Regions from separate parts of the Micromonospora sp. NPDC000663 genome, predicted to be linked through region 1. Evidence: riboswitches for the same ligand, from Rfam matches in the RefSeq annotation. Region 1 holds a riboswitch; each other region holds the start of a gene.
The links. Region 1 has a riboswitch for cyclic di-AMP ahead of ACFY1S_RS00215 (coiled-coil domain-containing protein). Riboswitches for the same ligand answer to the same signal wherever they lie in the genome.
Positions count from the first base shown of each region.

Region 1 (2,180 bases):
CGCGCAGACCTCGGTAGCTGTCCTCGGCACCCTGGGCAGCCTGGTCCTCACCGGCGTGCTCGCCACCATCGCCACCGCCGCCACCCACCTCACCGGTTTCGGCAGCGAGGACGCCACCACGCTGTCGATGTTCCAGGCCGACGTGGACCTGCACGGCCTGCTGCTCGCCGGGATCATCATCGGCTCGCTCGGGGTGCTCGACGACGTGACGGTCACCCAGGCGGCCACCGTCACCGAACTGGCGAACGCCAACCCGGGGCTGACCCGGTTGCAGCTCTACCGGGCTGCCACCCGGGTCGGCCGGGCGCACATCGCCTCCACGGTCAACACGATCGTGCTGGCGTACGCGGGCGCCTCGTTGCCCCTGCTGCTCCTGCTCACCGCCGACACGCGCCCCCTCGGACAGATCCTCACCAGCGAGTTCCTGGCGCAGGAGATCGTCCGCAGCGCAGTGGCCACCCTCGGCCTCATCGCCGCCGTGCCGCTGACCACCGGGCTGGCCGCGGTGGTGACCGCCGCCGGACGGTCGAGCGCCGAGCCGGCCGACGACGTCCCCGTCCCCCGGCCCCAGCCGGACCGGGCGGAGGCCCTGGCCGCACTGAGCTCCCCGCGAACGGTCCCGGTGGACGGGCCGGACCGGACGCGGACGACACCCCCGCCCACCGCCACCACCCGGTGGCCAGAGCCGAACAGGAGCACGGATACGGCATGGTGACACTCCTCAGCGTGACCAGATCGGGCATCCGGCCTGAGAACCGCATCACTGGTCACTCAACGCCATGGCGAAATGACGCTTTTAGTCGGCATCGGGACGTAGCTCAGGGGGTCGACTCTCGGGTAACCTCGCTGCCGGTCACCGCCGAAGGCGCGAATCGGCGCCTGCGGTGCCACCGCCCAATCGCCAACCGGCGAGCCGGGAACCCAGGTACGTGGGGTGAATCCGCGTCAGCGGTAGGGGCCACTTCCGCCCCGAACCCGTCAGCTAACCCGGTCGGCGGTCGACGGAAGGGAACATCGTGACGGCACCCCTACGCCGCTGGTTGACGCCCGTGGTGGCCGTGCTCGCCGCACTGACCGTGCTCGCCGGACCCCTCCCGGCGTACGCCGCCCCGACGACGCCAACGCCGTCCGGGCACGAGGAGGACGGCGAGCCGAAGCTGCTCAACGACGTCATCGAGAAGACCAACCGGGACTACCTGGCGGCCAAGTCCCAACTGGACAAGTCCAAGAGGCGGCAGGCGGAGCTGGCGGCGGAGGTGGAGCGCGCCAAGGCCGAGCTGGACGCCCTGGCTCCGCAGGTCGGTCAGATCGCCGCCCAGTCGTACCGGACCGGCCGGATCGGCGCGATCGCGATGCTGCTGGAGAGCGACGCGCCCGACTCGTTCGTCCGGAGGGCCGCCGCGCTCGACGAGATGAACATGGTCAACGAGAAGAAGCTCTCCGAGGTCAACGCGGTGAAGGCCCGCGCCGAACAGGCGAAGGTGGCCCTGGACGTGGAGGTACGGGAGCAGCAGAAGCAGACAGCCCTGATGGCGAAGGAGAAGCGCGACGCGGACAAGGCGCTCGCCCTCGTCGGCGGGAAGGGCTTCACCGGCGGCCTGGTGGACGCCACGTCGCCGGTCGCCCGGATCGGCCCGGGGCGCACCGACGACGGCGACTGGAAGGCGCAGTCGTGCAGCGAGGACGACCCGACCACCTCCGGCTGCGTCACGCCGCGCACGCTGCACGCGTACAAGGAGGTCAGGCGGGCAGGGTACACCCGGTTCGTGGGCTGCCACCGCAACGGTGGACCGTACGAGCACCCGAAGGGCCGCGCCTGCGACTGGTCGTTGCAGAAGAGCGGCTTCAGCCCGTGGCACAACGAGGACACCCGCACGTACGGCAACAACGTCGCCGCGTTCCTCATCCGCAACGCCGACCGCCTCGGCATCTACTACGTGATCTGGAACCGGCAGATCTGGTTCCCGGCGACCGGCTGGAAGTCGTACAGCGGACCGTCGAACCACACCGACCACGTCCACATGTCGATGCTCTGACCCACCCGCTCAGCTGATCGAGGGCCGTCCCGCACCGCGGGGCGGCCCTCGTCGCGTCAGGCGGCGGCCGGCGTCGACGGCCCGTCGGGTACGTCGAGCGAGGCGACGCCCGCCGGAACGGCCGCGACCGGGCGCACCACACCG
Region 1 covers NZ_JBIAYR010000001.1:44,863-47,042, reverse strand. The annotation lists gene ACFY1S_RS00220 (YibE/F family protein) at 1-715, shown strand, start outside; cyclic di-AMP (ydaO/yuaA leader) riboswitch at 882-1,012, shown strand; gene ACFY1S_RS00215 (coiled-coil domain-containing protein) at 1,017-2,036, shown strand; gene ACFY1S_RS00210 (carbonic anhydrase) at 2,093-2,180, opposite strand, start outside.

Region 2 (2,180 bases), on a different contig from region 1:
TCGGTGGTGCCGCCGTCGTGACGTCCGTCGACCGGCTCGCGACCGCGCTCGACGGTGCCCGACTGCTGGTGGTGAACGCGAGCGCCGACCGGTCCTCCCCGGTCCCCGACGACGCGCTCTTCGGGCTCGTTCTCGACGGCTTCCTGGCCGGCGGCGGCAATCTGCTCGCCGTCCACAGCGCGACCCTCGCGTTCCCCCGGGTGCCGAGCTGGCGTGCCACCATCGGCGCCGCCTGGGAACACGGCCGTTCGTTCCATCCGCCGATCGGTTCCAGTCTCATCCGGCGGACCGCCGTCGCGCATCCGATCACCGAGGGGCTCGGCGACATCGAGGTCTTCGACGAGCGCTACACCGACCTGGAACGGGTCGACGGCGTCCACATCGAGCCGCTCTACGGGTACCGGGAGGGCGGCGTCTTCCACCCGCTCGTCTGGGCCCGCACGGCAGGGGACAGCCGGATCGTCTACAGCGCCCTCGGCCACGACGGCCGGTCGTACGAGTCGCCAGGCCACGTCGAGCTGCTGCGTCGAATCGTCGCCTGGCTCCGCCCCGAGCGCTGATCGCAAACGGTCCATCGTGGTCACTGCACAGTGTCGCGAGGCCCGCAACCGGTGGGCGCAACGCGGAGCGCTGCCCGGTGAAGAACTTCACAGCGAGTGGGCGTTCGTCACCGACCGTGCCTAACGTCGGTCGGGTTCGCCACTGCGGACACCACGGCCGGCAACGCCAAATCCTGCCCCCGGTCGTCGGAACCCAGTCCACCGGGCAGGAGCGGGGGAACCAGGTTTTCCGGTGCACGCACCTCGGGGTGAAGCCGCCACCGCGCGGCCGGGCTCCTCGGCCCGAACCCGACAGCTCACCTCGCCGGCGTGGAGGATATTCATGACGTCTGTTCACACGCCCCGTCATCGACGGGTCACCACCCGCCGCCTCGCCGTCGGCACCCTTGCCGTCGGCGCGGTCACCGGTGCTGTCGCCCTCTTCGGCCCGGCCGCCCCGGCGCAGGCCGGCGTCAACTGGGACGCGATCGCCAAGTGCGAGTCCGGCGGCAACTGGAAGACCAACACCGGTAACGGCTACTACGGTGGGTTGCAGTTCTCGCAGAGCACCTGGGCCGGTTACGGCGGCAAGAAGTACGCCGCACGCGCCGACCTGGCCAGCCGCGGCGAGCAGATCGCCGTCGCCGAGAAGGTGCTCGACGGGCAGGGCATCGGCGCCTGGCCGACCTGCGGCAAGAAGGGCGGCTCGTCGGGCGGCTCCGCCAGCAAGTCGACGAAGTCGACCAAGTCAACCAAGTCGACGGAGTCGGCCAAGTCGACGGAGTCGACCTCGAAGCCCAGGCCGTCGCGCGGCGAGAAGCCGGCGACGCGCGACCACGAGCGCACCGCGCCCGCGGCGGGCGGCGAGACGTACACCGTCAAGCCGGGCGACACCCTGTCGGAGATCGCCGACCGCCAGCGCTCGACCGGCGGCTGGCAGGCGCTGTACGAGCGCAACCGGCAGCTGATCGGCGCCGACCCGGGTCTGATCTTCCCGGGTCAGCGGCTCAGCCTCTGACGCACGACGCACGACGCACGACGCACGACGCACGACGCACGACGCACGACGCACGGCCGGGTCACCGGCCGAGCGTTCGTGTGTGACGACGCGGGTCGCGGTCAGGCCGCGGTGGCGGATGCCTTCTGCTCCCGCTGTTGCGCGGGCAGCGGCCCGGCGTTGCGGCCCCAGCGCGGCGCGGTCCCGCCGGGCCAGCCGGGGCGGCTCTCGTCCCGTACCTCGTCGACAGTCATCTCGACCGAGGTGGACTCGCCGCGGGCCAGCCGCAGCGAGTGCTCGGCGCCGGTGCGGGCCTCGCACGGCCACCCCTGGCCGGCGCACTGGAGATTGCGGCAGTGCCCCTCGTCGTCCGGCTCGTGGGCGCTCAGCACGTCGACCGCGAGCTGCCAGAGCAGCGGGTCGGTCACGTCGTGCGGACGCTCGACGCGACGGCTCGGTCGGTTGCTGGTGTCGTCGGACATCGTGGGTCCCCCTCGTCAGGCTGGTCCCCTCAAGGGTCACCCGTGGGCGGTCGGCTAAACCGCCGACCTGCTGTGATGTGTCGCCGATCGCAGGAAACTCGGCCGCCAAGAGACCATCAGTCGGGCAATAGCGGCATCTCGACGCCGGGATCGCGGCCGAGC
Region 2 covers NZ_JBIAYR010000007.1:93,083-95,262, reverse strand. The annotation lists gene ACFY1S_RS22725 (ThuA domain-containing protein) at 1-560, shown strand, start outside; cyclic di-AMP (ydaO/yuaA leader) riboswitch at 715-885, shown strand; gene ACFY1S_RS22720 (transglycosylase family protein) at 883-1,557, shown strand; gene ACFY1S_RS22715 (hypothetical protein) at 1,659-2,018, opposite strand; gene dinB (DNA polymerase IV) at 2,135-2,180, opposite strand, start outside.
Region 2: linked by a shared signal. The riboswitch ahead of ACFY1S_RS22720 (transglycosylase family protein) and the one ahead of ACFY1S_RS00215 (coiled-coil domain-containing protein) in region 1 are both predicted to bind cyclic di-AMP.

Region 3 (2,180 bases), 1.5 Mb from region 1:
ATGGCGGCGTACTGGCGCGGGGAGCTGACCATGGGGCAGCTCGGTGACGTGTTCGGGCACCGGCGCGGTTGGGATCCCCGCCGGCACCCCGTCGAGCAGGAGGTGCTGCTCGCCCGGGCGATCAGGGGCGCGAGGCTTGCCGACTACCGGGTCGCCGCCGAGCGGGAACGGTCGGCCTGGCGGGACGCGGAACTGGCCGCCGAGTCGGCCCGCACCCTCGCCGAGGAGGCGTACGCGGCCGCGGCCCGACTGCGGCCCGGCCCGGCGCCGGCCCGCCGGGCGGCGACCGGTGCGGTACGTCAGGCCGCGGTGGCCCGCTGGCGCCCGGCACGCGTCGGGTGAGCCAGCGCGTCGGTTGAGCCCGATCTGTGACGTGAGCCCGGTCACGGGCCCGGGAAATCGGGCGCTCGGCGCGATCGGGCCCGTTGTTCGCGCGAATCCGACGTCGTTGTCGACGGCCTGTCCGGTTGTCGACCACAGGCGTCGCCGTAACCGGTTGTCCCATCGAGTCACGTCATCGGCAATACGCGCAGAAATTGTCGGCCAGAATGATGTTTACGCAGGTGGACGCGGCTTGGCAGGCGTACGCACCGGCCAGTAGTGTCGTCCCGTCCGGTGCGGTTACCGATCGCAAGAGGCGACGCCGCGCCGACCCGCTCAATCGTGATCAACGAACCGGGGACCCACCAGTAAGTCCGGGGTGAATCCGCGAGCCACGGCCCGCGGTAGGGCGATCTTCCCGCCCGAATCCGTCAGCTAACCCGGTAGGCGGTGTCGGAAGGAGTTCCATCCTCGTGCAGCACCTCTCCACCCCTTGCTTGTTCCCACGCCTCCACGGCGCGGCGGTGCCCCCGCTCATCCGTCCGGTGAGCTGACCCCCCGGGTCATCGCCCTTCCCGCCCGGCAGCGCCGGGCGTTCCCTTGAGCGGTTCACCATCCGCGGACCACGGGTTCGCGCGCTGGCGCCTGCCCGGATACCGGCTCGGCCCCGGTGTGCCGCTCTCCCCCCGAACCGTGGAGGACCCCGTGAAGCACACCCTGAAGCGTCAGCTCCGCCGTCTCACCACCGAACGTCCGTACCAGATCGTCGCCGCCTCCGCCGCGGCCCTCGCGCTCGCGGCCACCTCCGGTGTCCTGCTCACCGACACCGACGATGCCCCGGCCGGCCAGCACAGCGCGACCACCGTCGCCGAGATGCGCAGCGACCTGGCCGCCTCCCGTGGCCAGGCGCGCGTCGCGTCCCCCTCGGCCAGCGCCGCGCCGAGCAGCGCCGCCCCGGCCGCCAGCGCTACGTCACCCGTCGCGAAGGCCAGCGGCAACCCGGACCTCACCCGTAAGCCGACACCGCCGAAGCCGCCCGCGACGAAGGTGCTCGACTACGACTACGAGGCGCAGAACACGTACTACAACTGCGGTCCGGCGGCCACCCGCAACGCGCTCAGCGCCAGCGGCATCGACCGCACCCAGAACGAACTCGCCGCCGAACTGGGCACCACCGAGATGGGCACCAACTCGGCCCTCGACACCACCCGCGTGCTCAACGCCGAGGTGAAGGGTTCCCCGTACCGGACCCGGATGTTCGCGGGCGCCCCGAGCCCGGCCCAGATGGACCAGCTCCAGGCCGACGTCGTCAAGGCCATCACCGACGGCCGTGGCGTGGTGGCCAACGTCGCCGGCGACGCCGTCGACACCAACGGCGGCTGGCACTCCTACGGCGGTGGGCACTACATCGCCGTGGTGGGTTACCGGGACAACGGCCGGACCGTGCGGATCGCCGACTCGGCGAACGCGGCCGACGCGTCGTACTGGATCACCACGATCGACCTGGCCAACTGGATCGCCACCCGGGGCTACTCCGCCTGACCCAGGCGGATGGACCGCCGCGGGCGCCGTCCCCCACGAGGGGTCGGCGCCCGCGGCGTCTTCGTGTCGTGGTCAGTAGTCGATGAAGCCGTACAGCGCGAGGTGGTTCGACTTCGTCCCGCTGACCGTGTGCCCGATGCTGGACGGCCGTACGGTGCCCTTCACGAACAGATAGTCGATCTTGCTGGACCCGCTGGTGGCGGCCGAGCCGTAGCCGGTCATGCCGTAGCCGCTCAGCGTGCTGGCCGCGATGCCGGTGCGGTTCGCGTCGATCCCCACGATCCGGATCGTGGAGGCGTTCAACAGGCTCGTCGCGT
Region 3 covers NZ_JBIAYR010000001.1:1,587,501-1,589,680, forward strand. The annotation lists gene ACFY1S_RS07545 (hypothetical protein) at 1-342, shown strand, start outside; cyclic di-AMP (ydaO/yuaA leader) riboswitch at 645-786, shown strand; gene ACFY1S_RS07550 (C39 family peptidase) at 1,015-1,863, shown strand; gene ACFY1S_RS07555 (hypothetical protein) at 1,936-2,180, opposite strand, start outside.
Region 3: linked by a shared signal. The riboswitch ahead of ACFY1S_RS07550 (C39 family peptidase) and the one ahead of ACFY1S_RS00215 (coiled-coil domain-containing protein) in region 1 are both predicted to bind cyclic di-AMP.

Region 4 (2,180 bases), on a different contig from region 1:
TAGCGGGCCACCGCGCCGTACCAGGTGGCCGGGTCGGTGCCGGCTCCGACCGGGGCACCCAACTCCCGCTGGTACGACGCGAGCAGCGCCGCGCCGCCACGGATGTTGGCGTTCGGGTCGGTACGCAGCGACTCGGGTGCGGCGCCGGTCAGCGCGGCGGCGGCGTCCACGGTCTGCAACGCGGCCGGGGGCGGCGCGGGGTCCTCGGCGGGTGGGGTCGCGGGTGCCAGCGCGGGTCGGGAGTCGTCGCCGCGCGGGTCCTCGGTGCCGGTGTCGTGGTGGCCGCGTGCGGGCAGGGCGGCCACATGGCGGGCGTCGGTCAGGTGCATCGGGCCGTAGCCGCCGCTGGTGCTCGGTGTGCCGGCGTTGCTGTCCCAGCGGGACTCCAGGTAGGAGACACCGAGCAGCACGGTGGTCGGCACGCCGTACTCAGTCGCCGCGGCGGCGTACTGCTGCTGGCGGTCGGGGGCGGGCGCCGCTGCGGCGCCGGCGGGTGGCGGTATCGCGGTCGAGGCGGCGACCACGGCGGCGGCGAGCAGGGCGAGCCGGCCGGCGGACAGGGTTGGACGGTGCATCGAACCCTCCAGATTTGCGCGGATGAAGGTGAGGTCACCTTCGCGCCGCCCGAAGCCCGCGTCAATACCTTTCCATCTGTCGAAGTCATCGGAAAGAAATCTTCGCGTACGCCCCGTGACTCTCTCCAATCGGTACGGAGTGTCACGGCCGCGCGGGTTGCGGATCGGTAACGGGCGTCTCTACTCTGGTCATTTGTCGGCCCGACAGCAGGTCCGCCCAGCCCGGGCGGTAACGGACCGACACCGCCGAGTCGTTTCCGAGCGAACCGGGGACCCACGTCCCCCGGGGTGAATCCGCAGCCACTGCGGTAGGGCGCCAACTTCCCGCCCGAACCCGTCAGCTAACCCGGTAGGCGGTCAGGAAGAAGGAGAACGGAACCCCGGTGGCACTCCATGCCCCGCGGCCGTCGTCCGAGCGGCCGGCAGCAGCCGGCCCGACGGCGATCGTGCCGCGCCCACGCTGGTCCCGCTTCACCACAGCTCTCGCCGCACTGGTCGGCGTCGCCGTCGTCCTGACCGGCAGCGCCACCGCGGCCCACGCCGACCCGTCCGTCGCCGAGATCGAACGCCAGATCGACGCCGACTGGAACAAACTCGAACCGATCATCGAACGGCACAACGCCACCCGGATCGACCTTGCCGCCAAGCGCAAGCAGGCCGACGCGTTGGCCGCCCAGATCGCCCCGCTGGAGCGTCAGGTCGACGCGGCGATGGACAAGGTCAGCGCCTTGGCCGTACGCGCGTACAAGGGCGAGAACGTCTCCACCGTCAACGCCGTGCTGGGCAGCCGGTCGCCGAGCGAGGTCGTCGGGCAGCTCGAAATGCTCGATCGTTTCGCGCACAACCAGCAGCAGGACGTCCGCGAGGTGGCCGACCTGCGCGACGAGCTGGCTGCGAAGAAGGCTCCGCTCGACGAGATGGTGTCCCAGCTGACGCGCACCGAGGCCCAGCTGGCGGCGAAGAAGAAGCAGATCAACGAGGAGATCGACCGCCTCCAGAAGCTGCGCCTCAAGGTGTACGGCAACGGGGGCGGCGGCCCGCTGCGTCCCGCGCCCTGCCCGGCGAGCTACCCCGGCGGTGCCGCCGGCACGGCAGTGAAGTTCGCCTGCGCGCAGATCGGCAAGCCCTACGTGTGGGGCGCCGAGGGCCCGAACTCGTACGACTGCTCCGGGCTGATGCTCGCCGCGTGGGCGAAGGCCGGCGTGAGCCTGCCGCACAACGCCGCCGCGCAGAGTCGGGTCACGAAGAACGTCAGCCGGGCCGATCTGCGCGCCGGTGACCTGGTCTTCTACTACAGCGACATCCACCACGTCGGCATGTACGTCGGCAACGGCTGGGTGGTGCACGCCTCCCAGGCCGGTCAGCCGGTCAAGATGAAGAAGGTCGACGACGGCCCGATCCACAGCTACGGCCGCCCCGGCTGATCAGAGGTGACCGAAGGGCCCGTCGCGATCCGTTCGCGGCGGGCCCTCGTCGTTCTTGCCTCAGCGGGTCGGCCAGGTGCGCCAGTGCTGCCAGGCCCGGCTGGGCGTCGGCCCCCGCTGGCCCTGGTAGCGCGAGCCGTACACCGCCGAACCGTACGGGTGCTCGGCCGGCGAGGAGAGC
Region 4 covers NZ_JBIAYR010000003.1:423,777-425,956, reverse strand. The annotation lists gene ACFY1S_RS14265 (N-acetylmuramoyl-L-alanine amidase) at 1-575, opposite strand, end outside; cyclic di-AMP (ydaO/yuaA leader) riboswitch at 810-945, shown strand; gene ACFY1S_RS14260 (NlpC/P60 family protein) at 959-1,999, shown strand; gene dcd (dCTP deaminase) at 2,060-2,180, opposite strand, start outside.
Region 4: linked by a shared signal. The riboswitch ahead of ACFY1S_RS14260 (NlpC/P60 family protein) and the one ahead of ACFY1S_RS00215 (coiled-coil domain-containing protein) in region 1 are both predicted to bind cyclic di-AMP.